DNA from 4 places in the Plantactinospora sp. CNZ321 genome. Region 1 is predicted to be linked to each of the others. Evidence: riboswitches for the same ligand, from Rfam matches in the RefSeq annotation. Region 1 holds a riboswitch; each other region holds the start of a gene.
The links. A riboswitch is a leader RNA that binds a small molecule or an ion and turns the genes downstream of it on or off. The one in region 1 is predicted to bind cyclic di-AMP.
Positions count from the first base shown of each region.

Region 1 (7,426 bases):
CGATACTCGCGTCCAGGTCGCGGTGGTCACCGAGGTGTTCGTAGCGTTGGACGTAGGAAACGGCGAGATTGACCAGCGCTGTGCCTTGATAGTGGGCAGGAGCGCGTCGCCGTGACTCCTGCGCCAGTTCGACGTACCTACGCAGGTCGGCGGCGTCGCCGGCCAGGTTGAACCGAGCTCGAAACGCCAGACCCCGCTTGTAGAGCAGCTCCGCGTAGTCCCGGTCGTGCTCGCCAGCGATCTCCAGCGCCCTGCCCGCACGGTCGATGGCACTGTGCACATCCGCCGAGCGGCCAGTCGCCTCGTACCGCTCCAGATAGTCGAAGCTGAGGTTGGACAGGTTTCGGGCCAGCATGTCGACGCGCCGACCATCGACCACGACCGCCTCCCGGCACGTGATGGCCGCGTCGAGGTCACCGACGTCACCAACCCGCTCGTACCGTCGCTCGTACCCCGCAGCCGCCAGCTCGTGCAGAAGTGGCCGATGGGAGTTTGCGGCGTCGGCCACTTCCAGACCGTGTTCGGCATGCCGGATCTGCGCGTCCGCATCGGCTGGTGCCGGGTTGAGGTCGGCGCGACACTGGTGCGCGTAGGCAAGCCGGGCCAGCACCAGCGGCGTCGCCGGCGCCACCGCCAGGGCCTGCTCGCAGCACCGGACGGTGGCGTCGAGGTCGGACGGATCGCCCACGGCTTCGAACCGCACGATGTAGTGCTCCGCCAGCCGGCTGTACGCCACACCGCGTTGCGGATCGTCCGCAGGCAGAGCCACCACGGCTTGCGCACCGAAAGCAACAGCCGCCTCGATGTCAGCGGGAACGCTCGTCAGACTGAACCGAAGCCCGAATGCCTCACCGAGGACACCCAGGTAGATCCCTCGATGGGGATGGTCGGCCGCGACGTGCGGCAGCCCCCGCTCGAGCACGTCGATGGCCGCGCTGAGACCTGACACGTCGCCGGCCGCGGCGTAGACCGCGCTGGCCGCCTTGCTGAGCCGATCATGCAACTCGATGCTGTCGGGCGCGGCGGCGGCCCCCTGCCCCCGCGCTCTCCTCTTCCACCGCACCACACCAGACTTACACTAGAGTTCGATGTATGAGTGACCGGCGGCGCGAGTCACACTGGCGTGCGGAGCTGATGTCCTCCCTCGACCAGCTTTCCTCCTTGCGAGACGAGCTGCGTGGCAGCGAAAACGGCCTCGATCCCGAGTTGATCGCGGAAGCGGATGAGCTGTTGTCCAGGGCGCGCCGGGCGGCCGACGCACTCGCGCCGCTTTATCCGGTGCTTGACGCCGACGCGATCAAGGACTCCGGCCCACGTGGGTTGGATCCACTGACAGTTGTCTCGACCGTCGGCATCACCACCATCCTTCTACCCTTCGTGCAGAGCCTGATCGAAAACGCGGGCACCGACGCGTACCGCGCGCTGACCCAGCTCGTCCGCCGGTTCCGGGCACGCAAGCAGTCCGAGGCAGGCGCGGCGGAGCAACCGGATCCAGAGCGCATCATGCTGGGCGACCGCGAGACCGACGTACGCGTCGTCATCGACGCCCGGGTCGACGAGACCGCGCTCGCCGCCCTGCAGAAAATCGACCTCTCCGGCGGCTCACTGCGCGCGGCCACACTCCGCTGGAACCCGGAGACGAAGGCATGGGAGCCCGAGCCCGTACGCCGGCCAGTGAACCTATGGCTGCCCGGAGATCCACTCGACGAGGACTGGGGTTAGTCGTAGGCCCTGCCCACGCCTGGTGACGAATGGCTGTAGCACGATCTCCAGGTGTCGAGGTCATTGCTGCCGTGGGTGCACGGCGTAGGTCAGGTGTGTCACCCGCGGCGATGACTCGGAGCGGACCTGTTCCAGTGCGACCCTGGCGGCGTCCACGCCCTCGAACAGGCGGATTCCGGAGCCGAACAGCACGGGTGAGAGCGCGATCGAGAACTCGTCGATCAGGCCGGCGTTCACGTACTCCAGGATCGTCGCGCCGCCGCCCGCGATGCGGACGTCGCGGTCGCCGGCGGCCTCGCGGGCCCGGTCGAGCGCGGTCTCGATGCCGTCGTTGACGAAGTGGAAGGTGGTACCGCCGGGCCGCTCCCAGGGGTCACGCTTCTCGTGCGTCACCACGAAGACCGGCGTGTGGAACGGCGCCTCGGCCGGCCACATCTGCTCGCCGGCGTCGAACATGCGCTTGCCCATGACGCTCGCGCCGGTGCGCTCGAACGTCTCCCGCGCGATGTCGTTGTCGCGCCCCTCCTCGCCGCCCTCGCCGAGCTTCAGGTTCTCCCGGAAGAACCGCTGCGGGAAGATCCACGCCTGCAGTTCCATCCACTGTCGTCCCATCAGCTTCCCGCTGGACTCGGGTGCGATGAACCCGTCCAGCGACATCGACACGCTGAAGAAGACCTTCCCGGCCATCAGCCCTCCGCTCCCTTCCGAGCGATCTCGGTGACGTAGGCAGCCAGGTTGTCCAGGGTCTGCTGGCCGCCCTCGACCGCGTGGTACTTCTCGACCGCCTCGTCGCGCAGCTCCTTGGTGGGGAAGACCGTGCGCATCTCGATCCGGGTCGCCGCCCCGTCGGGCGCGAACGTGAGGACCGACTCGAAGGCGTTCGGGTCGCCGCGGGACTCACCGTGCAGCAGCGTGATCCCCTCCGGCGGGACGATCTCGGTCCAGGTGATCCACTCCTGGTAGTCCGTCCCGTCCGGTCCGTGCATCACGAAGTCCCACTCCCCGCCGACGCGGAACTCGAAGGACCGCGTGGTGGTGGTGAACCCCTCCGGCCCCCACCAGCGCGACAGGTGCCGCACCTCGGTGAACGCCTCGAACACCAGCTCCCGCGGGGCGTCGATGACCCGGGAGACCACGATCTCCCGGTCGGCCGTCGCGGATCGCGCCGGCGTTTCCCGTCCCGTCGTACCCATCAGCTACTCCCCTTGCCTTGCCTTCTTCAGTTCCTGCACGTATGCGTCCAACCGGTCGAAGCTCTCGTTCCAGAACCGCTCGAACCCGCCGGTCCACTCGTGGACCGGTCGCAGCCCTCGGGCGTCCAGGCCGTAGAGGCGCTGCTTACCCGCTTTGCGGTCCCGCACCAACCCGACCTCCCGGAGCACCCGCAGGTGCTTGGACGCCCCCGGCTGGGTCATCCCCAGCTCCCGGGCCAGGTCGGTCACCGGCCACTCACCCGACCGCAGCAGCACCAGGATCTCCCGGCGCTGCGGCTCGGCGATCGCGTTGAAGACGTCCGACGTCGTCGCTGCTCGTGCCATGGCAGTCATCATATACCCATAAGGGAATGCGTCAAGTCACTGGCGGTCTGCCGGGCCCCGGGGGACCCCGACCGCGCCTCTGGCCCCCCGAGCGCCGGCCCCCCGAGCGCCGGCCCCGCGAGCGCCGGGCGCCGGGCGCCGGCACCCTCGGTGCCGAGGGGTGGGCGTTCGGCGTCGCCTCTTCGATGGGACCGGCTCCCCCGACACCGCGTCGGCCGGCAGTATCGACAGCGGGGAAAGGAGAACGCGTTGGGAGGCGGGCACGACCACGGGGTGCCGCTGATCCGGGCGGCGCAGCGGCACCGGGGACGGCTGGTTGCCGCCTTCGTGCTGCTCGCCGTCCTGATGGTGGTGGAGACGGTCGCCGCACTGGTCACCGGCTCGCTCGCGCTGCTCTCCGACGCCGGGCACATGTTCACCGACGTGCTCGGGATCGGGATGGCACTGGCCGCGATCACGGCGGCCCGGCGGGTGGTCGGTGCTCCGCAGCGGACCTTCGGCCTGTACCGGCTGGAGGTGCTGGCCGCGCTGGCCAACGCGGTACTGCTGTCCGGGGTGGCGCTCTACGTACTGGTCGAGGCGGTACGCCGGTTCGCCGACCCGCCCCGGGTGGAGGCCGGCCCGATGCTCGCGGTGGCCGTACTCGGCCTGCTGGCCAACGCCGCCGCGTTCGGCCTGCTCCGACCCGGTGCGCAGGAGAGCATCAACCTGCGCGGCGCCTATCTCGAGGTGCTCGGGGACCTGCTCAACTCGGTGGGCGTGATCGTCGCCGCCGTGGTGATCATCCTGACCGGCTGGCGCTGGGCCGATCCGATCGTCGCCCTGGCGGTCGGGCTGTTCATTCTGCCCCGCACCTGGCGGCTCGGCCGGACCGCCGTACGCATCCTGGTGCAGGCCGCGCCGGAGCATCTCGACGTGGCGGCCGTAGGCACCCGGCTGGCGGCCGTGCCGGGGGTGTGTGACGTACACGACCTGCACGTCTGGACCCTCACCTCCGGGATGGAGGTGGCCTCGGCGCACCTGAGGCTGGACAGCGACGCGGAGGTCGGTACCGTACTCGCGGCGGCCCGGTCGGCGTTGCGCGAGGAGTTCGACATCTCGCACGCCACCCTTCAGGTCGAGCCGGACGCCGCGCCGGGCGGCTGCGGACCCACCGACTGGTAACCGGCCGCGACGCTGCGTGTCGGGGCGACCGGCCGGAAACTGTCGGAAATCCGCCCCCGGCAGGCGTAGAGGTTCACCGATAGTTAGCGGCATCTTAAGTTTCGTCCGCACGCTCGCTATTTTTGTCCGGATACATCCGTCTGAAGCAGGAGAATCGTGAATTCGACGGCAGCGACGCCACGTATCCCCGGACGACAACTGCCGGTAAGCTCGGCTCCGGTCTCCGCCGGGCGGCGCCCTCCGGCGCCTGCGGAGGCCGTCGCCTAATCGCACGCGCGAGCCGGGGAACCACGTACCAGGGGTGTATCCGCGCCAGCGGTAGGGATCTTCCGTCCCGAACCCGTCAGCTAACCCGGTCGGCGGCTGACGGAAGGACATTGTCATATGCCGTTCCTGGCACCCACCCGACAGGCTCCGGCGTCCGCGCGGAGCGCCACGAGACCGTCCCGGAAGGCCGCGACGACCGCGGCCATCGCCCTGGGCATGGTCCTCGCGGCACTCGGCGGCGCACCCGCCGCCGCGGCACCGGAGTACGCGACCGCCGCTGTGCTGGCCGCGGCACCCGGCGGGGACGACATCGACGGAGGCAGCGACAGCCTGCGCGAGCAACTCCAGGTCGCCAGCAAGGGCTACCTGAACGCCAAGAACAAGCTGAACAACTCCGTCAAGCGGCAGAAGGAACTGAACCAGCAGCTCGCCGCGCTGCGTACCGAGGTGGCGACCCGGGGTGAGCGGGTCGCCCGGATGGCCGACATGGCATACCGGACCGGCCGGCTCGGACAGGTCTCGGCCCTGCTCAACAGCGGATCTCCGACCAGCCTGGTGGACCGGGCCGCCGCACTCGACACCATCTCGGCGAACGAGAGCCGGGAGCTGCGCGGGCTGCGGGAGAGCCTGGACAAGGAGACCCAGGCCAAGGCGGCGCTCGACAAGGAGATCGCCGAGCAGCGCAAGCAGGTCGAGGTGATGGAGACCCGCAAGAAGCAGGCCGAGCGGGCGCTGGCGGCGGCAAACAACAGCGGCGGCGCCGGCGCGGGGATCAGCGGCAGTGGCGGCGGGTCGGCGCGGCCGGCACCCCGCAACGCCGACGGCTCCTTCCCGGACGAGTCGTGCAGTCAGAACGACCCGACCACCAGCGGCTGCATCACCCCGCGCACCCTGCACGCGCTGAAGCAGGCCCAGGCGGCCGGCTTCACCCGGTTCGTCTCCTGCTTCCGCAACGGAGGCAGCGGCGAGCATCCGAAGGGACAGGCGTGCGACTTCGCCGCCCAGAAGAACGGGTTCGGCGGGGTGGCCACCGGCGGCGACCGGACGTACGGCAACAACCTGGCGGCGTACTTCGTGCGCAACGCCGATCGACTCGGTGTGCTGTACGTGATCTGGTTCAAGCAGATCTGGCTGCCGAGCAGCGGTTGGAAGACGTACAACGGGGGCAACGGGGACCCGTCCAGCGACCACACCAACCACGTGCACCTGTCGATGCACTGATCGGCCGCACCCGCACACCGAACGAGAACCGCCGACACCGCCCGCCACCCCTGGGCAGTGCCGGCGGTTCTCCGTTCAGCGGCCGCCGGTTCTCAGCTCAGCAGCCGGTCCTCAGCTCAGCAGCCGGCTCTCAGTTCAGCAGCCGATCCGGGACGAGCCGAGCGCCACGTCGTCGAACCAGAGCGTGTTCGCACCCTCGCCGTAGCTCTCCCAGCCCAGCCGCAGGTCGGTGAGGTTCGGCCGCCAGTTGGCCCGGTTGTACCACTGCCCGTCGACGTCGTGCGTGGGCGTACCGTCGGCGGTCAGCCCGGTCACCGCGGTGCCGTTTACCCAGGTGGAGAGCCGGCCCTGCGCGCCGTCCACCATGAACTCCAGGCAGGTCCACTGGTTGACCGGCAGCGGCGCGCTGAGCGCGACACCGTTCGGGCTCTGCTCCGGCAGGGTGGCGTCGTCGGAGGCCCGGTTCCACTGCAGGGCGCCGTTCTGCCCGCCCATCCGCAGGTCACGGTTGCCGTCGGCGGCGTCCCGCATGGCCAGGAAGGTCACGTGCGAGGTCGGCAGCGCGGTGGTGTGCCGTACCCAGAGTCGGGCGTAGCGCACCGGTCCGACGCTGCCGAGATCCCGGGTGGAGCCGACGAAGACGTGGTTGCAGTAGCCGACGGCGCCGTTGATGCGTACCGAGCGGGTGCCCTGGTGCGCGACCGAGGTGTCGATGCTGGCGGTGCCGCTGCCCGAGCAGTCCGGGTAGCTGACACTCCAGTCGCCGGAGGGCGACGTACCGGTCTGGTTCTCGAAACCGTCGCAGATTGCCGCCGTACCGCAGCCGCTCGGCGGCGGCGTGCTGGGCGGGACGGTCGGCGACGGCGTCACCGTGGGCGGTGCGCTGGTGGGCGGCGTCGTCGGCGGCGCGGTCGTCGGCGGTACGGTGCTGGGCGGTGTGGTCGGCTCGGCGCCGTTGCACAACTCGCCGTTCAGGGTGAAGCCGCTCGGTGCCGCCGAACTCGCGGCGTAGCTGCCCTGGACGCCGAACTCGGTGGAGCCGCCGGCCGGCAGCGACCCGTTCCAGGCCACGTTCCGGGCGGTGACGGTCGCGCCGGACTGGCTGACCTGGGCGTTCCAGCTGTTGGTGATCCGCTGGTCACCGCCGTAGGTCCAGGTCACGGTCCAGCCGTTGACCGGGGTGTTCCCGGCGGTCACCCGGATGGCGGCGGTGAAGCCACCGGTCCACTGGTTGGCGGTGTAGTCGACCAGGCAGCCGGTGGCAGCCTGGGCGACCGGTGTCAGGCCGGTGCCGACCACGGCGACGCCGCTCGCGGCGATCGCGGTCGCTGCGGCCAGGGCCAGGGAGACGCGACGGTACGGACGGTACGGTGCGGGGATCCTCATGGGAGTTCCTCTCGGACAACCGCCGGCCCCGTCGCCGTCCCTGGCGCGTGCCGGCAGTGCTGTTACGACGACGAGTGACCGGCACGCGCGACGCGTACCGCCCCTCGTTGGGCTCCCGTGACCAGCTC
Region 1 covers NZ_SHKQ01000001.1:1,007,086-1,014,511, forward strand. Annotated here, with positions in the region: gene EV371_RS04370 (CHAT domain-containing protein) at 1-1,003, opposite strand, end outside; gene EV371_RS04375 (hypothetical protein) at 1,093-1,722, shown strand; gene EV371_RS04380 (dihydrofolate reductase family protein) at 1,783-2,409, opposite strand; gene EV371_RS04385 (SRPBCC family protein) at 2,409-2,915, opposite strand; gene EV371_RS04390 (metalloregulator ArsR/SmtB family transcription factor) at 2,919-3,260, opposite strand; gene EV371_RS04395 (cation diffusion facilitator family transporter) at 3,510-4,424, shown strand; cyclic di-AMP (ydaO/yuaA leader) riboswitch at 4,675-4,802, shown strand; gene EV371_RS04400 (coiled-coil domain-containing protein) at 4,908-5,912, shown strand; gene EV371_RS04405 (cellulose binding domain-containing protein) at 6,048-7,298, opposite strand.

Region 2 (7,426 bases), 4.2 Mb from region 1:
GGATCAACGAGCGGGGTGACTTCGCCTCGCTGCCCATGCGGACGTACTCCTCCGGCATGGCGGCCCGGCTGCGGTTCTCGATCGCGGCGGCGAAGAAGCACGACGTACTGCTGGTCGACGAGGCGCTGGCCACCGGCGACGCCCGCTTCCGGCGCCGCAGCGAGGCCCGGGTGCGCGAACTGCGTGCCGAGGCGGGCACGGTGTTCCTGGTCAGCCACGCGATCGGGACGATCCGCACCACCTGCGAACGCACCATCTGGCTGGAATCCGGGCTGATCCGGGCCGACGGCCCCACCGACGAGGTGGTGCCGGAGTACGAGAAGTTCATGAAGAAGTGATCCGGACGGCTTGCCGGTGTCGATCGGACCACTCGGCCTCGGCACCGGCGAGCCATCGCACCGCGCTAGGGTCCTAGGGGCCACGCGGCCCGGCGCGACCCGATCGCCCGGCAGGCGGCGACGGCGCCCACCGCAACAGCAGCACCTACCGCAACAGCAGCAGTCATCGGCAACGCAGCATCCATCGGAACAGCGGGTAGTCAGTGAGGGATCGGCATGGTGCTTGACCCGGCAACGCGGCCGGCCGGCCAGCCGGACGCCGCCCGGTGGCGGCCCACCCGGACCGTGGCGGTGGTTCTGGCCGGAGGCACCGGGACCCGGGTCGGCCTCGGCATTCCCAAGCAGCTTCTCAAGATCGCCGGAAAGCCGATCCTCGAACACACCATCACGGTCTTCGAGTCCGCACCCGAGATCGACGAGATCATCGTGCTGATGGCGCCCGGCTTCCTGGACGAGGCACGGCAGATCGTGGACAAGGCCGGCTTCCGCAAGGTCAGCCAGGTGATCGAGGGCGGGGACACGCGCAACGCCACCACCCGGCTGGCGCTGGCCGCGATCGGACCGGACGACTGCAACCTGCTCTTCCACGACGCCGTCCGGCCGCTGCTGAGCCCCCGGATCGTCCGGGAGTGCGTCAACGCACTCTGGACGTACTCCGCCGTCGACGTGGCCATCCCGTCGGCCGACACGATCATCCAGGTGGACGACGACGACTGCATCACCGACATCCCGGTCCGTTCCCGGCTGCGCCGGGGGCAGACACCGCAGGCGTTCCGGTCCGGCACCATCCGAGCCGCGTACGCGCTGGCCGCGCAGGATCCGGACTTCAGCGCCACCGACGACTGCGGGGTGGTGCTCCGTTACCTGCCCGAGGTGCCGATCAAGGTCATCGAGGGCTCGGACGAGAACATCAAGGTGACGCACCCGGTCGACGTACACCTTGCCGACAAGCTGTTCCAGCTCGCCGCCGCCCAGGCGCCCCGACTGCGCGACGAGCGGGCGTACGTCGAGGAGCTCAGCGGCCGCACGGTGGTGGTCTTCGGCGGCAGCGAGGGGATCGGCGCGCGGCTGGCCGAGGTCGCCCGGGGCTACGGCGCGAACGTCTTCCCGGTCAGCCGGTCGAGCACCGGCACCCACGTGGAGCGGGGCGAGGACGTCGCCGCCGCACTGCGCGACGCCTTCGAGGCCACCGGCCGGATCGACCACGTGGTGGTGACCGCCGGGGTGCTCCGGATGGGCGCGCTCGCCGAGATGGACGAGGCGACCATCGCGCAGATGCTCCAGGTCAACCTGGTCGCCCCGGTGGACATCGCCCGGCAGGCGCTGCCCTACCTGCGACAGACCCGGGGCCAACTGCTGCTTTACACCTCCAGCTCCTACACCCGGGGCCGGGCCCGGTACGCCCTCTACTCCGCCACCAAGGCGGCCGTGGTCAACCTCACCCAGGCGCTCGCCGACGAGTGGTCCGAGTTCGGCGTACGGGTGAACTGCGTCAACCCGGAGCGGACCGCGACCCCGATGCGGACCCGGGCGTTCGGGGAGGAACCGGAGCACACCCTGCTGGCGGCCGACACGGTGGCACGGGTCTCGCTGGACGTGCTGCTCTCCGGGCTGACCGGCCAGGTGGTCGACGTCCGCCGCTCCCCCGGCGACCCCCCGGCGGAGGCCGCGGGACAGTCTGTCGAGCCGGGCGGCGTCGAGACCGGCCGCCGGTCCGCCGGGCCGGACGGCAGCGACTCCGGCGGCCGGTCCGCCGCACCCGACGGCAGTGACTCCGGCCGCCGGTCGGACGGTTCGGGCCGGGAGCCCGGACCCGACCGGATCGGCCGACAACGCTCCACGGAACTGGTGCCGCCGCCCCGGGTCGGCACCGCCTAGCCGGGTCCGCACCTCCGAGATCACCGTCCGGCGACGATCACCCCTCCGGCGGTCCGTCCCAGGAAGGAAGCGCATGCGTGGCGATCTGGTCAGGAAACTGACCGTCCGGTGTCTGAGCGCCGGCCTGGCCGTGCTGTCCTTCCTGGTCCTCGCCCTCACCTCGGCCGAGCTGCCGGGCCTCGCCCTGGCGGCGGCCGGTGCCGTCGCGGTCTGGCTGGAGCGCCGGGTCAACCCGCGCGCCGACCTGGTCGCCGAGCCGGTCCTGCTGATCGCCGGGATCCTGGTCGGGTACGCCCACCGGGTCCCCGAGGCCGGATGGAACTCCGTGGCGTTGGCGCTCACCGGGGCGGCCCTGCTCGGGCTGACCCTGACCGAGCGGCCGCTGCGGGACGCCGCCGAGCTGGAGGTGCGCTCGGCCAACCTCGGCGTACGGTCGTCGCCGCTGCTCGTCGCCGACCGGCTCGGGCCGGCGGTCCTGGTCCTACTGGTGGTACTCGCCGGAATGGCGGCGCTGACCCTGCCGGTCTGGCCCGCTCTGGTCCTCACCGTGCTGGTCGGCGCGGCCGCCACGGTCGGTGCGGTGGGGCCGATCGCACTGCGCCGGCTGCGTCCCTCCGGCGGGCAGAGCGCGGTCACCCACGCGCTCCGCCGGCACCAGCCGGAGTTCCTGCTCTACTTCTCCGCGCCGCCCGGCTCGGAATACCAGGTCATGATGTGGCTGCCGTACCTGGAGCGGATCGGGCGGCCGTTCATGGTGCTGCTCCGGGAGCCGAACTTCCTGCCGGCGATCTCCGCCGCCACCAGTGCGCCGGTGGTGGTCTGCCCGACACCACGCTCGATCGACGAGGCGATCGTGCCGAGCCTGCGAGTGGCGTTCTATGTCAACCACGGCGCCAAGAACAGCCACTGCATCCGCTTCGCGCATCTCACGCACATCCAGTTGCACCACGGCGACAGCGACAAGGCGCCGAGCGCCAACCCGGTCTCCGCGATCTTCGATCGGATCTTCGTGGCCGGGCAGGCGGCGATCGACCGGTACGCCCGCAACGGCGTGACCATCCCCCGGGAGAAGTTCGCCATCGTCGGCCGGCCGCAGGTGGAGTCGATCGCGGTGCGCCGGGAACCGATCCGGGACCGGGCCGACAAGGTGGTGCTCTACACGCCCACCTGGACCGGTCACAACGCCGACGTCGACCACTGCTCGCTGCCGGTCGGCGAGACCCTGGTTCGCGGGCTGCTGGACCGGGGTGTGACGGTGATCCTGCGGGCCCACCCCTACACCTCGCAGAACCCGGCCTCGGCCCGGCAACTCGCCCGGATCGAGCAACTCCTCGCCGAGCACCGGACCAGCACGGGGCGGCAGCACGTCTTCGGCGCCGACGCGGCGAAGAAGATGACCCTGGTCGACTGCGTCAACGCCTCCGACGCGCTGGTTTCGGACGTCTCCGCGGTGATCTCCGACTACCTCTACTCCGGCAAGCCGTACGCGGTCACGGACCGGGTCGGTGAGGGTGACCGGTTCGTCGAGGGGTTCCCGCTGGCCGGCTCGGGGTACGTGCTGGACTCGCAGATGTCCAACCTGGACGACGTACTGGACCGGCTGCTGGGCAGCGATCCGCTGGCCGAGGTCCGGTGGCAGACCCGTACCCGCTATCTCGGCGACTTCCCCGAGCAGCGCTACGCCGACGGGTTCCTGGAGGAGGCCCGCCGGCAGGTGGCCGGCGCCAGGGCGGCCCGCCCGGTGCCGTCGCCCCGCCCCGCACCGGTCTCCTGAGGTCGATCGACGGCTGTGCCATGATGCGTCGGTGACGACGATCAGGACCAGTCAGGACCGGAACGAACTGGCCGACCTGCTGCGCCGCGATCCCCACCTGCACGCGTACGAACTCGGCGACCTCGACGACTTCTACTGGCCGTACACCACCTGGTACCGGTACGACGACGCGGTGGCGCTGCTCTACCAGGGCGGGCCCACCCCGGTACTGCTGGCGCTGCACCGCTCGCCGGCGGTGCTGACCGAACTGCTCACCGGTCTCCTCCCGCTGCTGCCCCGGCACTTCGAGGCACACCTCTCCCCCGGCGGCGCGGCGGTGCTGTCCCGGAAGTACCCGGTCAGGTCGCGCGGGTTGCACCTGAAGATGGCGCTCACCGACCCGGACCGGCTGGCTCGGATGGCGCCCGGCGGCGAGGTGCTCACCGAGGCCGACCTACCGGAGCTGACCGCGCTCTACCGGGCGGCCTACCCGGGGAACTGGTTCGACCCCCGGATGGTCGAGACCGGGCACTACGTGGGGCTGCGCCGCGACGGCGAACTGATTGCCGTCGCCGGGGTGCACGTCTGGTCGCCCCGTTACCGGGTGGCCGCGCTGGGCAACGTGACGACGGCTCCGGCGTACCGGGGGCAGGGGTTGGCCAGCACGGTGGTGGCGACACTCTGCCGGCGGCTGCTGGAAACCGTCGACACGGTGGCGTTGAACGTCGTCGCGGAGAACACCGCCGCCTACAAGCTGTACGACCGGCTCGGCTTCAGCCCGATCGCCGAGTACGCCGAGTACACCGTCGGCGAGCCGGCACCCACCCCCGAGGCGGATGTCCGTCCGCTGTGAACCGAACCGGCGATGAACCGGACCCCGGCACGTAGCGGTCCGACCCTTGTCAAGGGTCGACACCGCGGGCACCATGTCAACGTTCTCGAAAGCCGCCAGTCCGCCAGACGCCGGGCCGCCAGGCATCCGGGCCGGCTGTCCGCCCCGTCCATACGTCTGCCGTCCATCCCTGTCTTCGCAGCCGATCTGTCGCCGAGGAGCGCCGGTGCTTGAGGAGTTCATGGGCATTCCCGCCCACCCCTTCCTGGTCCATCTCGCGGTGGTGTTCGTGCCACTGCTCGCCCTGACCACGGTCGGGTACGCGTTCGTCCCGTTCGTCCGTCCGCACCTGCGTTGGGTGCTGGGACTGCTCGCCGTCGCCACCCCGCTGGCCGCGCTGATGGCCAAGCTCTCCGGTGACCGGTTCCTCGCCCGGCTGGAGTCCCGCAACCGGGTCAGCCCGGAGTACGTCCCGCGGCTGGCGGAGCACCAGGACCTCGGTACCAACACCCTGTTCGCGACGATCGCGCTCGGGGTGCTGGCCCTGGCGCTGGTCGTCCTCGTCAAGCCCCGCGGCGCCGCCGCGGCGCCGACCGGTGGGGCGGACGGGGACGGCGCAGCCGGCACGACTGCCAAGGGGGCGCCGATGCTGCTGACGCTGGTGCTCGCTGTGCTGTCCCTGGCGGCGGCGGGGATCGCCCTCTACTACGTGTTCCGCACCGGCGACACGGGCGCCCAGGCGGTGTGGGAGGGCCAGTGATCAACCCCTGATCGCGGGCCTGGTCGCGCCCCGAAGAGGACGCCGGCCCGCCCCACATCCCGGTCGGCACGGGTCGTCCGGGTGGGTGGGGCGGGCCGGCGTCTGGGTTGTCGCTACCGGCGGGCGGGGGGTCAGGACGAGTAGCCCCGGGTGGCCACCCAGTTCGCCAGGTCGATGGTGGTCATCCAGTAGTGGCTGTCCGCGCCCGGGATGGCCGGGTCGGCGATCTTCACGGTACGACCGTCGTCGCGGTAGCCGACCACGGTCACGTAGTGCCCGCCGGGGTAGCTGTGCCAGCCGCCCGCGAGGTCGGTGGCCGAGCCGGCGATGTTGACGACCACGGCGTGCCCGCTGGTGACGGCGCGCACCACGTCCGCCTGGAGTTGGTCCATCTGGGCCGGGGTGGCGGCGCCACCGGGGATCGCGGTGGTGCGGTAGACATCGGTCCCAATGATCTTGTTCAGCACCCGGGTGGTGTCATGGGCCGAGTTCGTGCCGCTCATCGTGGTGCCGAGGTCGGCGGCGACCGCGTCCTGGCTCGGCTGCTTGTCCCGGACGGTCAGCGCGATCCGGGTGGCGGCCGGGCCGCAGTACCAGCCGTTGATCTGGGCCTGGAACCGGTAGTCCAGCAGCTTCGACTCGGGTGGCGCCGGTGGCTTGCTCGGGCTGCTGACCGGGGCGGCCCTGGTCGCCTTGCTGGCCGCCGGGGCGGGCTCGGTGGTCGCCGGCTGCGACGGGGTCGCCGGCTTGGTGGTTGCCGGGGCGGTGCTGTCCGGGCTGGTGCCGCCCGGGGCGGCGGTGGCGGCTCCGGCCTGTCCCGCCGCCGGGCTGCCGTGATCGGCGACGGCGACGGTCGAGGTCTGCGGGCTCTCCGTCGAGCCGGTCGAGGTCAGGACGACTCCGGTGGACGCGGCTGCGGCGAGCACCGCGGCCGAGGCGAGCGCGAGCCGGTTGCGCCGGCCCGACATGGCGGTCCTGAACCGTCCGTTAATCGCGTGCTTCAACGTTTCCTCCAGGGGAAATGCGCGTCACCCACACCGGGGGGCAAGGAATGACGTGGCGTTTCTGTCGCTGCCGGAATGTGCCGTGAAATCGCACGGAGTCGCACGGGACGGCCCGCCGAGAAACGTTCGGCGGAACGGACCGATGGTGCGAGCGGACCGGTGGCACGCCGACCGGCGGTAGCGCCGCTTTCGGCGTACCTGTGGAATCAGCGGCACCACGATCCGTCGCCGCCGGCTGACGGCCTCAGCGGGAACTCTCGGCCAGCTGGCCGGCGGCCCCGCGGTGCCCGCGCGTCGACGACTTCGGCGGCACAGACCGCTATCGGGTCAGGTTCGGGTGCCGCCCGGGGACCGAGTGGTCCGGGACGGTCGCGGCGGCCGGGCGCGGGACCGCGACGCAGCGAGGGAACCGGGGGGACGGGCCAGGGCCCGGGTGGTGCGGCACGAACACGTACTCCTTCCGACACCGCCTACCGGGTTAGCTGACGGATTCGGGCGGGAAGGCCGCCCTACCACGGGCCAGCGGCTCGCGGATTCACCCCAGATAACTGTGGGTCCCCGGCTCGTTACCTAACGACTCGGCGGGTCTGCTCCGGTGTCACCAGATGGTGACCAAGGGGCCGGACCAGACGCGCCGAGATTACTGGCCGCCTTCTGCCGTTGCCAACCCTGCTGAACAGCGAAAACAGTGACCCAGAACGCGATTGGGACATCGCGCGGCCGGCCGCCGGGCCCCGAGCGACCAGCCAGATAAACCAGCATGATCATGTACGGGTGCGGTATGACGGAAATGACCGGCTTAGCCCGGTGGTCCGAGGATGGGACGAGGACTCCAGGAGGCTCCTTCCGATGACAACGGTG
Region 2 covers NZ_SHKQ01000001.1:5,182,791-5,190,216, forward strand. Annotated here, with positions in the region: gene EV371_RS22365 (ATP-binding cassette domain-containing protein) at 1-338, shown strand, start outside; gene EV371_RS22370 (bifunctional cytidylyltransferase/SDR family oxidoreductase) at 555-2,216, shown strand; gene EV371_RS22375 (CDP-glycerol glycerophosphotransferase family protein) at 2,290-3,990, shown strand; gene EV371_RS22380 (GNAT family N-acetyltransferase) at 4,022-4,822, shown strand; gene EV371_RS22385 (DUF2231 domain-containing protein) at 5,028-5,561, shown strand; gene EV371_RS22390 (C39 family peptidase) at 5,693-6,565, opposite strand; cyclic di-AMP (ydaO/yuaA leader) riboswitch at 7,018-7,159, opposite strand; gene mdlC (benzoylformate decarboxylase) at 7,415-7,426, shown strand, end outside.
Region 2: another riboswitch for cyclic di-AMP. It lies ahead of EV371_RS22390 (C39 family peptidase); the one in region 1 lies ahead of EV371_RS04400 (coiled-coil domain-containing protein).

Region 3 (7,426 bases), 350 kb from region 1:
GTCGTGCCCGATGATGTGGTGGCGGTCCAGCGGGATGTCGTACCGGTCGGCGAGGTAGCGGACCAGCTTGGCCGAGGTCCGGTACATCGCCTCGGTGTACCAGGTGCCCTGGGCGGCGAAGCCCTCGTGTTCGAGGCCGATCGCCTTGGCGTTGACGTACCAGTTGCCGGCGTGCCAGGCCACGTCCTTGCCCTTGACATGCTGCGCGATGTGCCCGTCCGCCGAGCGGAGCGTGTACTGCCAGCTCACGTAGGTGGGATCCTGCACCAGCCGCAGCGTGGTGTCGTAGCTGCCCTCGGTGTCGTGGATGACGATGTACTCGATCTTCTGCCGGGCCGGCCGGTCGGAGAGGTCGTGGTTGCCGTAGTCGCCGTCCCCGAACGCCTGGTAGGGGGCGGGGATCCACTCGCAGGAGATGTCGCGGGGGCACTCCAGCCCGTCCGGGCGGGGCCGGCCGGGCAGGCCGAGCCGATCCAGCCAGGAGCGCTGCGGGACGATCCCGGGTCGGCCGGGCAGGGTGATCCGGTGGCCGTCGTCGGTGGTCCGGCTGGCGCCCTCGGCGATGGTCCGGTACACCTCGTCGGCGAAGGCCGCGGCGGCGTCCGCGCGGTCGCTGCCGGCGTACCGGGCCACCGCGCCGTACCAGGCCGCCGGGTCGCTGGCCGGGCCCGTCGGTCCGGCCAGCGCCCGCTGGTACGACGCCAGCAGCGCCGCCCCGCCCCGGATGTTCGCCGCCGGTTCGGCGCGGAGCAGGTGCTCGTCGGCTCCGGTCAGTGCGGCGGCGGCGTCCAGGGTCTGCCCGCCGGGGGGTGGGGCGCCGGTCCGGTCGGCGTGCGGGCCGGCGGGTCCGGTCGCGGGGCGGGCGGGTCGGGCCGGGTCGCCGCGCCGGTCCTCGCCGTGTTCGGGATGCCCCGGCTCGGCGGCGAGTCCGGCGACGTCGGTGAGGTGCATCGGGCCGTACCCGCCGCTGGTGCTCGGCGTGCCGGCGTTGGTGTCCCAGCGGGATTCCAGATAGGAGACGCCGAGCAGCACGCTCTCGGGTACGCCGAACTCGGCCGCCGCCGCGGCGTACTCCTGTTGCCGGGTGTCGGGGGCCGCGACGGCGGCTGGCGCGGGGCTGGCCGGCAGCAGCGCGGCGGCGCCGGCGATCGCGACCCCGATCGCGAATTTCCTGCTCAGCGGGTGTGTCGTGGGAAGCATCGAACCTCCATGAGCCGGGAGTGGCCTTGATGATCACCCTCCACCCGGGACCGTTGTCGGTCAATACCTGCCGAGCATGCTGCTCACCATGTAGAAATCTTTCACTCACTCCACCACGGATACCGAGCGTGTCCGGCGGACCCGGCGGGGTCCGAACGGCTTTCCCACCGTCAGCGACGGCCCCAATACCTAACGAATCGACTCCAATCACGGGGTTGCGTTTGGATAACACCCTTCTCTAGTGTTGGGGACCGTCGAGCCGACGGCAGGCCGCCTAGCCGGGCGGCGACGTCTCGACACCGCCGAATCGTCACACTCAGCGAACCGGGGACCCGAGCTTCATGGGGTGAATCCGCGTCGAACGCGGTAGGGCGACAATCTTCCCGCCCGAACCCGTCAGCTAACCCGGTAGGCGGGCTACGGAAGAAGGAGTACGGACCCCGGTGGCTCCCCCTGCCCCGCTGCGGTCGTCATCCCTCCGGTCGGCATCCACCGACTCCGGGGACACGAAACCGCGCTCTCGAAGGTCCATTCTCGCCATCGCGATCACCGCACTCGCCAGCGCCGCCGTGCTCTTCACCGGCACGACGCCGGCGCTCGCCGAGCCGACGGTGGCCGAGATCGAGCAGCAGATCGACACCGCCTGGCGCAAGCTGGAGCCGGTCGTCGAGAAGCACAACGCCACCCGGCAGGACCTGGCGGCGAAGAAGAAGCAGGCCGCCGCCCTGCAGAAGAAGATCGCCCCGCTCCAGTCGCAGATCGACGCCGCGATGAACCGGGTGAGCGACTTCGCCGTGCAGGCGTACAAGGGTGACAAGGCCTCGGCGGTCAACGCCCTGCTCACCTCGAAGTCGCCGACCGCGCTGGTCGGCCAGCTCTCGGTGCTCGACCAGTTCGCGCGGCAGCAGCAGCGCGAGGTGCAGGCGGTCGTCGCGCTCAAGGAGAAGTACGCCGCCCAGAAGGCCCCGCTGGACCGGCTGGTCAGCCAGCTGACCAAGACCGAGGCGGAACTGGCGGCGAAGAAGAAGGAGATCGACGCCGAGGTCGACCGGCTTCAGAAGCTGCGGATCCAGGCGTACGGGAACGGCTCGGCCGGCCCGCTGCGGCCCGCGCCCTGCCCGGCCACCTACCCCGGAGGCGCGGCCGGCAAGGCGGTCAAGTTCGCCTGCGCCCAGATCGGCAAGCCCTACAAGTGGGGTGCCGACGGCCCCGGCTCGTACGACTGCTCCGGCCTGACCCTGGCCGCGTGGGCCAAGGGCGGCGTCTCGCTGCCGCACAACGCCCGCGCCCAGCGCGGCGCGGTGAAGTCGGTCAGCCGTTCCGCGCTACGCCCCGGTGACCTCGTCTTCTACTACGCCAACCTGAGCCACGTCGGCATGTACGTCGGTGACGGCTGGATCGTGCACGCCTCCCGGGCCGGCGAACCGATCAAGATGAAGCGGCTGGGCACCGACATCCACAGCTTCGGTCGACCGGGCTGACGCCTCCCGGACCAGGCCAACGGCAGAACCCCCGTCGCGCGACTGCGGCGGGGGTTCTGCCGTTCGATCCGGGGTTGGCCGGCGCGTGGCGTGGCGTGGCGTCAGCCGGTGGGCCAGGTGCGCCAGTTCTGCCAGGAGCGGCTCGGGGTGGGACCGCGCTGCCCCTGGTAGCGCGAGCCGTAGACGGCCGACCCGTACGGGTGCGCGGACGGCGACGAGAGCCGGAAGATGCAGAGCTGACCGATCTTCATCCCCGGCCAGAGCCGGATCGGCAGGTTGGCCACGTTCGACAGCTCCAGCGTGACGTGTCCGGAGAATCCGGGATCGATGAAGCCCGCGGTCGAGTGGGTGAGCAGGCCGAGCCGGCCCAGACTCGATTTGCCCTCCAGCCGGCCGGCGAGCTGGTCGCCGAGGGAGATCACCTCCAGCGTCGAGGCGAGCACGAACTCGCCTGGGTGCAGCACGAACGGCTCGCCGTCCGGCACGTCGACCAGCGAGGTCAGGTCGTCCTGCTGCACGGCCGGGTCGATGTGCGTGTAGAGGTGGTTGTTGAAGACCCGGAAGAGCCGGTCCAGGCGTACGTCGATGCTCGACGGCTGCACCAGCGCGGGATCGAACGGCTCCAGCGCGAGCGTGCCCGACTTCATCTCGATCACTAGGTCGTGGTCGGAGAGCAGCACCGGATCACCTTAGCGAGTCGAGGGCGGCGACCGGCCGCGACCTCGCCGATGGGTGGGACGCGGGTGGGATCGGGGTAGGTGATCGAACATGTGTTCGATAGAATGTACGCATGGCATCCTGGTCCGAATTCGCCTCTGACGAGCCCCGACTCGCCGACGCGATCCGCGTCCTCATCCAGCAGTACGGCCCGGGTCTCGGCTACCTGGCGACCGTGCGCGCCGACGGTGGGCCGCGGGTGCACCCGGTGTCCCCGGTCATCACCGACGAGGGACTCTTCTGTTTCGTCGTCGACTCCCCGAAGCGGCGCGACCTCGAACGGGACGGGCGCTACGCGCTGCACTCGTTTCCGCCCGAGGAGAGCGACGACGAGGCGTACGTCGCCGGCCGGGCCCGGCCGGTGACCGACCAGGCCCGGGTGGACCGGCTCGCCGGCAACCTGCGGGCCGCGCCGCAGGTCGACTGGCGGCTCTTCGAGTTCACCGTCGACGTGGCGATGGTGGCCCGGCACGGCAGCAACGGCGCCACCCCGCTCGCCGGCGGAGAGCGGTCCGAGCGACCCGCCGTGCAGGTCTGGCTCGACCCGGCCGGTGCCGTCACCGCACCCGAGGGCAGCGTCGCCGGCCCAAGGCGACGCGGCCGGCGCCGGGCCGTCGAAGAGCAGCCGGTTCCGGCGTCCTGACCTACGGCTCCCGGAACGCCTTCCACGCCTTCAGCATCCGGAACACCTGGCCGTACGTGAACTCGTACATGCAGTCGTCGACGGAGTAGTCCATGAAATTGTGGACCGGGTCGAGGCCCGGCCCCGTCGGGCAGGAGTCCCGTCCCTCCGGGCAGCCGAAGGCCGGTTCCGCCTCGGCGGGCGTGTCGAAGACGTGGTCACCCTGGCCCGCACAGCCCTGCTGAAAGGTGTGGTAGAGATTCAGCCAGTGCCCGATCTCGTGGATGGCCGTGTCACCGGCGTCGTACGGCGCCGCCGTGCCGCCCGGCAGCGACTCGGCGAGCACCACCACCCCGTCGTACGGGTCGAGGTCGCCCTTCGGGAAGGTGGCCCAGCCGAGTAGCTGGTCCTCCAGCAACCCGGTGTAGATGTTCAGGGTGTGCTTGCCGCCGACCCGCAGCCCACGCTTCATCTGCGCCTCCGCCGGGCTCTCCGACACGATCGGATACCAGGCCGGGTTGACCACCCGGTTCACCTTCTTCAACCTGAAGCGGAACGGCGTCCAGGCCCCACCGGTACGCCCACCGAAGGCGTCGTTGAGCACCCTCAACTGGGCGCGGATCATCGACATCGGGATGTTCCCGCCGGCCCTGCTCCGGTTCTCGCTGACCACGTGGAACACCACGTCAACGGTGATCCCGAACCCCCTCCCCGGTACGCCGAGCGGCGCGACCCCGACCCGTTGCGCGTACGCCGAGTCGACCGCACGCTCCAGTTCGGCGGCCTCGGCCGGGGTCAGCTCGTTCGGCTCGGTGATGTGCGGCGCACCGGGCCTCGCCCTGGCGCCTCGGACCACGGTGTGGCCTCCAATCGGCGCGACACAGCCCGATTCGTCCGACCGCCGGGCCGAGTCCGGAGGTGCCGCCATCGCCGGACCGGGTACGAGCAGCAGGACGAGAAACATGCTCGCCATGCCGGTCACGCCGGAACGCGACGACCACCGCAGCCCACGAAACGCCATTGCTACACCCTTTGCATTCAGAGAGTCGTCCTGCGATGACGCAGAGACATAGTTGCAGGTGCGGCGGACGTTACTAGCCGTGGCCCGAGTTGCAAACGAGGCAGTACGGCGTGGTTCACGACCGATCCGAGCCGACGGAAGGTGCTCGGGGTCGTACGGCCGGGGAGGGTGAGTGCATGATCGGACCCGACCGGGTACAGTGGGGTCCGCTCGCGGGTGTAGTTCAATGGCAGAACATCAGCTTCCCAAGCTGACAGTGCGGGTTCGATTCCCGTCACCCGCTCCAGAAAGAGCCCTGGTCAGGCGGAAGCCGACCAGGGCTTTTCCTTATCGCTATCGTGCGTATGAGGCCGCTAAGGGACTCAACAGCGGCTCCTCGACGGTGATGGCTGGGGCGCGCCGCCGGGTGGTGGCGCGCCCCAAGCAGGTCAGGCGAGCGGCTTGGCCCGGGTGGCGGTCACCGCCGGGGTGCCGGTGGACAGGCCGGAGATCAGGTACGCCCGGTAGGTGCCGTTTGGTAGCACGGTCCACAGGTCCGGCGTGCCGTCGGTGTTGATGTCGGCGGCCCACAGCGTGCTGATGGGAACGCCGGTGTTCCAGTTCGCCGCCACCCGGTGCTGAATGTAGGTCAGCGTGCCGGTGCCGTCGCCGTTGTCGACCATGGTGACCCTAGTCCACAGGTACAGGTCGCCGGTGGTGGCGTTGCGTAGGAAGAGTGCGAGGCCGGAGGCGGTCTCGGTGCTGGCGATGCTCCAGTTTTGCCAGTCGGAGCCGCCCGTCGGGGTGGCGTTGGTCAGCGCGGTGGTGACGAAGTAAGCGCCCGGCGCGCCCAAGTTGGGGTGGTAGTCGAGGCGGTAACCGTTGGTGGCGTCACCGGAGATGCCGATCAGGTCCGGAAGGCCGTTGTCGAGTCCATCAGCGACGTATCCGTTGACCAGGGTCAGCGGCGAGTTGCCGTTGGCGTCGAGGAGCTGATCCCGGCCGATGACCGCCATGCCGCTGCCGTATGGGTTGGGCATCGTGCCGTCGCCGGCGCCCCTGATGACCAGGCCGACGCCGGCGTGGACCCCGCCCGGGTAGTAGACGAGGAAGTCCTCTTCGGTCTCACCGCGGAAGAGGCCGGTGATGATCTGCGCGCCGTCGAACTCGGCTGGGGATGCGGTGCCGCCGGCGCCGTTGCCGTGTAGGCCGATGTTGACGGCCGTCTGAACGTGGCCGGTGCCGACGCCGGTCTTGCGGGACTTCAGGCCGAGCGCGGACCAGACGCCGGACCCGAGTCCGGTGTCCGGGCCGCCGACAGTGACCAGGTCAGCGATGCCATCGCCGTTCAGGTCCTTGTCGACCTGGCCGGCGGTGATGGTGGGTGGAGTGGGCTTGGCAGCGGCCTGGGCGGGCAGGGCCGGGGCGAGCGCGGTCAGCGCGAGCGCCACGGGCGCGGTCCAGGCGAGCATGCGACGGGAGTTGACGGAAGCTGTCATGGGTTCCCTCGTGCTTTGAGGAGTTTGGCGATCGGACAGTACTGGACGACGGCAATCGCCGCCCCTGCCTTGTCGCCGACAAGTCCGAGAAGCCCATCAACACTCAAACCCGTGGCACCGAGCCCAAACCGCCGTCACGACGACGGCAACAGGAGCAGGGGAGAGCGATCAGCCAGTCCCAGCGGTGAACCATCCCGAGGCCATGCCCGTACGGCTGCCACAACACCCGCAACGACCCCGCGAACCGGCAGCACCCTGGAAAAGCTATCAAGTGCGCTTAACACGGTGGCCGCCGCGCGTGCCCCCTACGTGCCCGTAGCGCCGGGAAGCCACGGGGAACCGGGGTCAACCACGGGCACCGTGACCAGGAGTGCAGCCCGTTGACCTTGGCCCGAGTCGGCGCCCCAGCGAGTTCCCAAGCTGACAGTGCGGGTTCGATTCCCGTCACCCGCTCCAACAACGAAGGCCCAGGTCGGAGAATACTTTCTGACGCTGGGCCTTTGACGTATCTGATCTGTCCGGGCGTCGTGCCCCTGTGCGCCCCTCCGGTTCCGCGCGCCCTTCCGTGCGGCAGACGTGGGAGCGTCAGGAAGTCGGCGAGGCCGACGAGGCGAACGACGCCAGCGAGGCCGACAGCAGCGAGCGCAGGGCTTCGGCCCGTGCTTCGATGATCCGCATTCGTGCGGTGTGCTCGGCCGGGTCGCGGTGTGCGGCTTGGCCGGTCATCTGGCCGGGCCACTTGCGGTAGTGCAGTCCAGGTTCGGCGATGAAGTAGCCGTCGCTGACGACGTTGGCCGCGATGAGTAGACCGGTGTCCTCGGAGGCGGGTAGGGCCATCCAGCCGCCGAGGGCCAGGAGGAGATCCCGGCGCATGCACAGGGTCGCCGGGTGTACGGGCGCCCGGTAG
Region 3 covers NZ_SHKQ01000001.1:1,355,788-1,363,213, reverse strand. Annotated here, with positions in the region: gene EV371_RS06015 (N-acetylmuramoyl-L-alanine amidase) at 1-1,200, opposite strand, end outside; cyclic di-AMP (ydaO/yuaA leader) riboswitch at 1,491-1,631, shown strand; gene EV371_RS06010 (NlpC/P60 family protein) at 1,644-2,681, shown strand; gene dcd (dCTP deaminase) at 2,783-3,361, opposite strand; gene EV371_RS06000 (pyridoxamine 5'-phosphate oxidase family protein) at 3,472-4,041, shown strand; gene EV371_RS05995 (zinc metalloprotease) at 4,043-5,041, opposite strand; tRNA gene EV371_RS05990 (tRNA-Gly) at 5,254-5,327, shown strand; gene EV371_RS05985 (hypothetical protein) at 5,470-6,519, opposite strand; gene EV371_RS05980 (glycosyltransferase family 2 protein) at 7,105-7,426, opposite strand, start outside.
Region 3: another riboswitch for cyclic di-AMP. It lies ahead of EV371_RS06010 (NlpC/P60 family protein); the one in region 1 lies ahead of EV371_RS04400 (coiled-coil domain-containing protein).

Region 4 (7,426 bases), 1.2 Mb from region 1:
GCCGACGCGCTACGCGAGCACGGCGCCGACATCGTGGTGCGCGACCTGTCCGAACTACTCCCCGAGGCGGATGGCGGCCACCCGGCGGCAGCCGGTCGGGGCGGTGCCGGAACGGCGGGGGCCGGGCCGGAGGTGGTCCGGTGACTGCGAGGAGGCGCCGATGATCCGGGAACGGGCCTATCCCGTCGAGCCCTGGCGGGTCCGGGAGACCCGGCTCGACCTGGACGTACTGGCCCAGTCCGAGTCGGTGTTCGCGCTCTCGAACGGGCACATCGGACTGCGCGGCAACCTGGACGAGGGCGAGCCGCACGGCCTGCCGGGGACGTACCTGAACTCCTTCTACGAGCTGCGGCCGCTGCCGTACGCGGAGGCGGGCTACGGCTTCCCCGAGTCCGGCCAGACGATCGTCAACGTCACCAACGGCAAGCCGATCCGGCTGCTCGTCGACGACGAGCCGTTCGACGTCCGCTACGGCGAACTGCTCAACCACGAGCGGGTGCTCGACCTGCGTGCCGGCACCCTGCAACGGTCGGTCGAGTGGCGCTCTCCGGCCGGGCGTACCGTGCGGATCTGCTCGACCCGGCTGGTCTCGTTCACCCAGCGTTCGGTAGCGGCGATCGAGTACCGGGTGGAGCCGGTGGACGGCCCGATGCGGCTGATCATCCAGTCGGAACTGGTCGCCAACGAGCAGCTTCCGGCGCAGAGCCGGGATCCCCGGGTGGCGGCGGTGCTGGAGTCGCCGTTGCAGTCCGAGGAGCACCTGGTGCACACCGACGGTGCGCTGATGATCCACCGCACCAAGGCGAGCGGACTGCGGGTGGCCGTCTCGATGAGCCACGAGGTGTACGGGCCGGAACGCAAGCTGGTCGGCACCGAGGCGTACGAGGACTGGGCCCGGACCACCGTCACCTCGGTGATCAAGCCGGGTGAGCAGCTCCGCCTGGTCAAGTTCGTCGCGTACGGCTGGTCGAGCCGCCGCTCCCGCCCGGCGCTGCGCGACCAGGTGGCGGCGGCGCTGGCCGGCGCCAAGTTCTCCGGCTGGGACGGGCTCTGCGCCGAGCAGCGCGGCTATCTCGACACCTTCTGGAACGACTCCGACGTGCAGCTCGAGGGTGACCCGGAGGTGCAGCAGGCGGTCCGGTTCGGACTCTTCCACGTGCTCCAGGCCGGCGCCCGCGCCGAACTGCGGCCGATCTCGGCGAAGGGGCTGACCGGGCCGGGGTACGACGGGCACGCGTTCTGGGACAGCGAGATGTTCGTGCTCCCGGTACTGACCTACACCCTGCCGTCGGCCGTCGACTCCGCGCTGCGCTGGCGGCACTCCACCCTGCACCTGGCCCAGGAGCGGGCCCGGACGCTGGGACTGCGCGGCGCCGCGTTCCCGTGGCGGACCATCCGGGGCCAGGAGACCTCGGCGTACTGGCCGGCCGGCACCGCCGGATTCCACATCGCCGCCGGCATCGCCGACGCGGTGCGTCGATACGTGCAGGCGACCGACGACGAGCAGTTCGAACGCGAGGTCGGGCTCGAACTGCTGGTGGAGACCGCGCGACTCTGGCGCTCGCTGGGGCACCACGACCGGCACGGCCGGTTCCACCTCGACGGGGTGACCGGGCCGGACGAGTACACGGCGGTGAAGAACGACAACGTCTACACCAACCTGATGGCCCAGCGGAATCTGCTGGCCGCCGCCGACGCCGCCGCCCGGCATCCCGAGGAGGCGTGGAAGCTCGGCGTCGACGACGAGGAGACGGCCGCCTGGCGGGACGCGGCGCACGACATGCACGTCCCGTACGACCGGGACCTGGGCGTGCACCCGCAGGTGGAGGGCTACACCCGCTTCCAGGAGTGGGACTTCGCCGGCACGCCGCCGGAGCAGTACCCGCTGCTGCTCAACTACCCCTACTTCGACCTCTACCGGAAACAGGTGATCAAGCAGGCCGACCTGGTGCTGGCGATGCACTGGCGCGGCGACGCGTTCACCGACGAGGAGAAGGCGGCCAACTTCACCTACTACGAGCGGCGTACCGTCCGCGACTCGTCGCTGTCGGCGTGCACCCAGGCGGTACTGGCCGCCGAGACCGGGCACCTCGAACTCGCGCACGACTATCTGGGCGAGGCGGCCCTGATGGACCTGCACGACCTGAACCAGAACACCCGGGACGGCGTGCACGTCGCCTCGCTGGGCGGGGCCTGGATCGCCCTGGTGGCCGGCTTCGGCGGGATGCGCGACCACACCCAGACGCTCTCCTTCGCCCCCCGGCTGCCGAGCCGGATCGACCGGCTGGAGTTCTCGCTCCGCTACCGGGGCGTGCACCTGCGGGTCGACGTACGGCGGGACGAGGCGACGTACTCGCTGCGCGACGGCGAGCAGGACGACGCCCTGGAGTTGCTGCACCACGGAGAGAAGGTCCGGATCAGCTGCGAGGAGTCGGCGACCCGGCCCATCCCGCCGGCCCGCCCGACCGGCCCGCAGCCGGCCCAGCCCGCCGGCCGCGCCCCGGCCCGCCGCACCCCGGAGAGCGAGCCGAGCTGACCCGCCCCGGGGGGCGGCGGACCTAGATCAGTGACAGGTGTACGTGGTTGGTGTGGTCGCTGGACGGGTCGCCGTGCGCCCCGCCGTACGACTTCCAGCCGGTCGTCGGCAACCAGATCTGCCGGTACCAGATCACGTACAGCACACCGAGCCGGTCGGCGTTGCGGACGAAGAACGCGGCGAGGTTGTTGCCGTACATCCGGTCGGCACCCTTGGCGGCACCCCGGAAGCCGCCCTTCTCGGCGGAGAAGTCGCAGGCCCGCCCCTTCGGGTGCTCGTACGGGCCGCCGGAGCGGTAGCAGCCGGTGAACCGGGTGAAGCCGGCCCGGCGCGCCTCGGTGTAGGCGTGCAGGGTGCGCGGGGTGACGCAGCCCGTGGTGGTCGGGTCGGGCAGGCTGCACGACTGTGGTGGCCAGGAGCCGTCGGCGGCGCGTGGCGCCGGCCGGGCCACCGGTGACCTGGCGTTGACGAAGCCTCCGGTGGAGGCGCCACCGACCTGGGCCAGCGCCCGCTCGGCGGCCTGCTTCTGCCGCAGCATGATCGTGAGCTGCCGGCGCTCCTCGAGTACCTCGGCGTCCAGCGCCTGCTTCGCCCGGGTGGCCCGCTCCCGGGCCTGGTGCAGTCCGCGCAGCGCGTCGTTGTCCCGCAGGGCCACCGCCTCCAGGCCACGGGCGCGCTCCAGCAGTTCGTCGGCCGAGCCGCTGTGCAGCAGTACCATCACCGGGCCGATCCGGCCGGTCCGGTACGCCGCCCGGGCCACCTGTTCCACCCGGGGGCGCAGCTCCGCGATGCGTGCCTGCACCCGGCGGAGTTCGGCGGCGATCCTCGCCTGCCGAGCCTGGGCGTTGGCCAGCGCGTTCTTTGCCTGTAGGTAGCCTCGGCCGGTCGATTCGAGCAGGTCGCGCAGGAGCGGCGTGTCGCCCTCGTCGCCGAGGATGGCGGGGCTGTCCGCCTCCGCCACGCCGGGCCGGAGCGCCGCCCCGGTGAGCGCGCCGAACGTGGCGAGCAGGGCCAGGGCCAGCGGTAGCCGCCGACGTGTGGATCCCGTCATGCATGTCCCTCCGTCGCCCGCCTACCGAGTTAGCTGACGGGTTCGGGACGGAACAAGTCCCTACCGCGGTTGCGGACTCACCCCACCTACCTGGGTCCCCGGCTCACCCGAGAGTGATTCGGCGGCGGTCACGCCGGCGCGGAGGGGTGCGCCACCGGGCGAGACCGGGGTCAGCGTACCTGATCAACTGGGTCGAACAGGTGGATTTCGGAGTGATCCGGCGTGGAAATTGCCTCGGGGCGTGCCGGGAGGTACGTCGGCGGTGCCGGTGCGACGGACGGGCTGGAAATCGAGGGCGATCTTGGTAGCCTGATCCGCCGCCGGGCCTTCGGCGGCCTCCGTCGCCACCCCAGAGGGGAGTATCCATGCCTCGGCGTCTTCGATCGCTCCTGCTCGGCGTCATCGTCGCGGCCGGCTCGGGCATTCTGCCCGCCACCCCCGCCGCCGCCTCCGTCGCGACCGTCACCAGTGGTGACAGCACCGTGCTCTTCCTGCGGCCGAACCTCGACCCGGTGCCCGACTCGGTCTACGCGACCCCCGACCCCGGCCGGAACGGCGCGCGCTTCCTTCCCTACCAGACCCCCGGGCTCCGGGATCAGATCGCCGACCTGGTCGCGCTCGCCGCCCCCGGCTCCACCGTGTACGGATCGCTCTACACCTTCTCCGACCAGGGAATCACCGACAACCTGCTGGCGGCGCACGCCCGCGGCGTCAGCGTACGGCTCATCGTCGAGGCCTGCACCAGCGGCACCACCGCGTCCTGCGGGGCGCTGTCCAACCAGGTGAACCGACTCGTCACCGAGCTGGGCAGCTACCGTGTCGGCGCGGGCGGATCCTGGACCTGGCAGTGCCGCATCTCCTGCTCGTCCGGCGGGACCGGCATCAACCACAACAAGTTCTGGGTGTTCAGCGAGCTCTCCGACGGGCGTACCGACGTCACCGTGGTCAGTTCGGCGAACCCGACCAAGCCCCAGCAGCAGATGTGGCAGAACCAGGTGCGGGTCGACAACGACCCGGCGCTGGCCAGCGCTTTCCGCAGCTACGTCGGCCGGAAGCTCCAGGTCACCGGAACGGCGAAGTCGTACGAGCGCGGGCACGTCGACGCGGGCAGCACACGGCTCTGGTTCTCGCCACGCGAGTCGCCGAGCGCCAGCGAGAGCGCGACGATCGCGGAGTCGTTCAACCCGCAGAGCAGTCGCTCCGACATCGTTGCCGCCGCCATCGACGACGTGCAGTGCTCGACCGGCAGCTCCGACGACATCATCCGGATGGCCATGTGGGGTTTCCGGGCCGCCCGGCCCGAGGTGATCGACGCGTTGGGTGACAAGCAGGCTGCCGGATGCACCGTCGAGGTGGCCACCGGCGAGCACCAGGACGCGTTGCCCGGCCTGACCGCACGCGGCATCGGTGTCTACGCGATGGATCCCGGCGGATGCCGGCAGTCGTTCTTCACCGTCGAGGCCGGGGTCAACGGCGAGTGCTCCGACGGCAGCATCCACTCCAAGTACCTCCTGGTCCAGGGTGTGTCCCGCAAGGACAACCAGCCGCACCGGTACGTCTACACCGGCACCCAGAACCTCACCAACGGCGCGTTGAAGAAGAACGACGAGACCTTCATGCGCCTGGACAACCCGGAAATCTACGACGGATTCGTCGCCGACTTCAACGCCATCAAGAACGCGGCGGTGACCATCTCTCCGGACCGGTACCCGAACGCCGGGTTCGCGACCGCGAACGCCGTGGCGACCGGTGACCAGTTCACCCCCGCGGTCGCCTCGATCCGCGACTCCGCCGGCCGGAACGTCACCGTGTCCGCGTTCGCCTCCGGCACGGCGAGCGGGCTGAACAACGAGATCCGGCTGGGCCGGTTCGTCGACGGAGTCCGCCGGTCCGAGGTGGTCGTGCGGACCGGAGGCAGCACCAGATGGAACTACCGCACTCCGGATGTGGGCCTCGCCAGCACCGGTGACGCGGTGGTGACCTGGGCCGACGACAGCAACGGCAACGGCGGGTACGAGATCCGCGCCCGCCGGGTCCGCCCGGACGGCACCTTGGGCCCGGTGGTCAACGTGAACTCGATCGCCGACGGTGACCAGAGCGAGCCGTCGATCGCGGTCCTGCCGGACGGGCGGTACGCCGTGACCTGGCAGGACGTTTCGACGGCCGGTGCAAGCTCCATCCGGTACGCCTCGTTCTCGGCGTCCGACGCCCGGCTCTCCCCGCTGACCGGCGGCTACGACGCCCCGGTCCAGGCCGTGCCCGGTGGCACCTACCGCAAGCCGGACGTGGCCGTCACCTCGGCCGGCACGGTGGCCATCGCCTGGGAGGACGACGAGGACGGCAACGGCGGGTACAGCATCCGGGCCAAGACCGGCACCCTGGCGGGCGCCTTCGGCGGCACCGTGGCGGTGCACACCGGATCGCTCTCCGACGGTCAGCAGCGCGATCCGGCGGTGGCCGTCGCGGAGTCCGGCACCTGGTACGTCGCCTGGTACGACGGGCACACCGGCCGGACCGGCTATGACGGCAACCCGCAGTCACAGATCTACGTACGCGGATTCACCGGCTCCACGGCCGCCTTCGCGCCCCGGACCATCAGCGGCCCGATCCACCGGTGGAGTACCGGTGCCAACGGCGCCTACCAGGTCACCACCCAGACTCCGTACCAGTCCGACCGGGTGGGCCGGCAGGCGCGTCCGGACATCGCGGTGGACGGCTCGGGCAACGCCGTGGTCACCTGGCAGGAGAGCGGCCAGGTGACCGGACTGACCAGTGCCAGCAGCGGCACCGAGGTCTGGGCCCGGGGAATCGGTCCGGACGGGGCGAACGGCAACACGTTTCCGGAGAGCCGGCTGAGCGTCTTCACGGCGAACCGCCAGGACCAGCCGGCGATCGGGATGGATCCGACCGGCATGTTCACGGTCGTCTACGCCGATGACTGGGACGGCAACGGCGGTACCCAACTGAAGATCCGGTACGGCCTGCGCAACTGCGCCCAGACCTGCTGACCGTCGGTAGGCCCGGTAGCGACGCGACACCGGGCCGGGCGGTCATCTGCGGCCGCCCGGCCCATCCACCGGGGCCAGCTGAGGTCGTGGTCAGCCGCGTGCCGCCCACACCGGGCTCTCCACGTAGTGGTTGTCGTAGCGGTCCTGGGTCTCGCCGACCTCCTGCCAGGTGGCTTCGCCCTGGTGCACCCGGTCGAGGAGCCGGTAGTAGTCGAACCGGGGCTTGCCAGGGGTGATCACGACGAGGAAGTCGGCGTCCTGACCGGCGGCGGGGGCGAAGGCGTGCGGGGTGTTGGGCGGAACGAAGAGCGTGTCTCCCTTGTTCAGGGTGTGCAGCTCGTCGCCGACGAGCATTTCGAGGGCGCCGTCGAGCACGAAGAACAGCTCGCCGGAGCGGGTGTGCAGGTGCGGTGGTGCGCCGTCGGTGCCGCTCCTGAGCAGGGTGCGGTTGCTGGTCAGGGTGCCGCCGGTGTGCTCGGGGTCGAGTAGCAGGGTGATCACGCTGGTTGGGTCGCTCTCCAGAACCTCGGCTTCGGCTGCGCGTACCAGGGTCATTGTCGGCTCCTTCGTTGCTCGCTGATTCCTGGACACTACGAGTCCAGGATTGGTGTGCGCTAGCGATCATGACCGGCGTCACAGTTTCTGGACATGTAGAGTCCAGAACTATGCGGATGAGTCAGGGCGTCGAATGGGCCCTCCACACGTGCCTCAACCTGAGCTGGCTGGACGACCCGGTGCCGACCGGCACGCTCGCGGCGTTCTACGAGCTACCGCCGGCATACCTGAACAAGCAGCTCCAGGCCCTGGTCCGGGCCGGGATCCTGACCTCGA
Region 4 covers NZ_SHKQ01000001.1:2,179,083-2,186,508, forward strand. Annotated here, with positions in the region: gene EV371_RS09705 (HAD-IA family hydrolase) at 1-144, shown strand, start outside; gene EV371_RS09710 (glycosyl hydrolase family 65 domain-containing protein) at 161-2,536, shown strand; gene EV371_RS09715 (VldE C-terminal domain-containing protein) at 2,559-3,587, opposite strand; cyclic di-AMP (ydaO/yuaA leader) riboswitch at 3,591-3,721, opposite strand; gene EV371_RS09720 (phospholipase D-like domain-containing protein) at 3,953-6,595, shown strand; gene EV371_RS09725 (cupin domain-containing protein) at 6,686-7,150, opposite strand; gene EV371_RS09730 (Rrf2 family transcriptional regulator) at 7,267-7,426, shown strand, end outside.
Region 4: another riboswitch for cyclic di-AMP. It lies ahead of EV371_RS09715 (VldE C-terminal domain-containing protein); the one in region 1 lies ahead of EV371_RS04400 (coiled-coil domain-containing protein).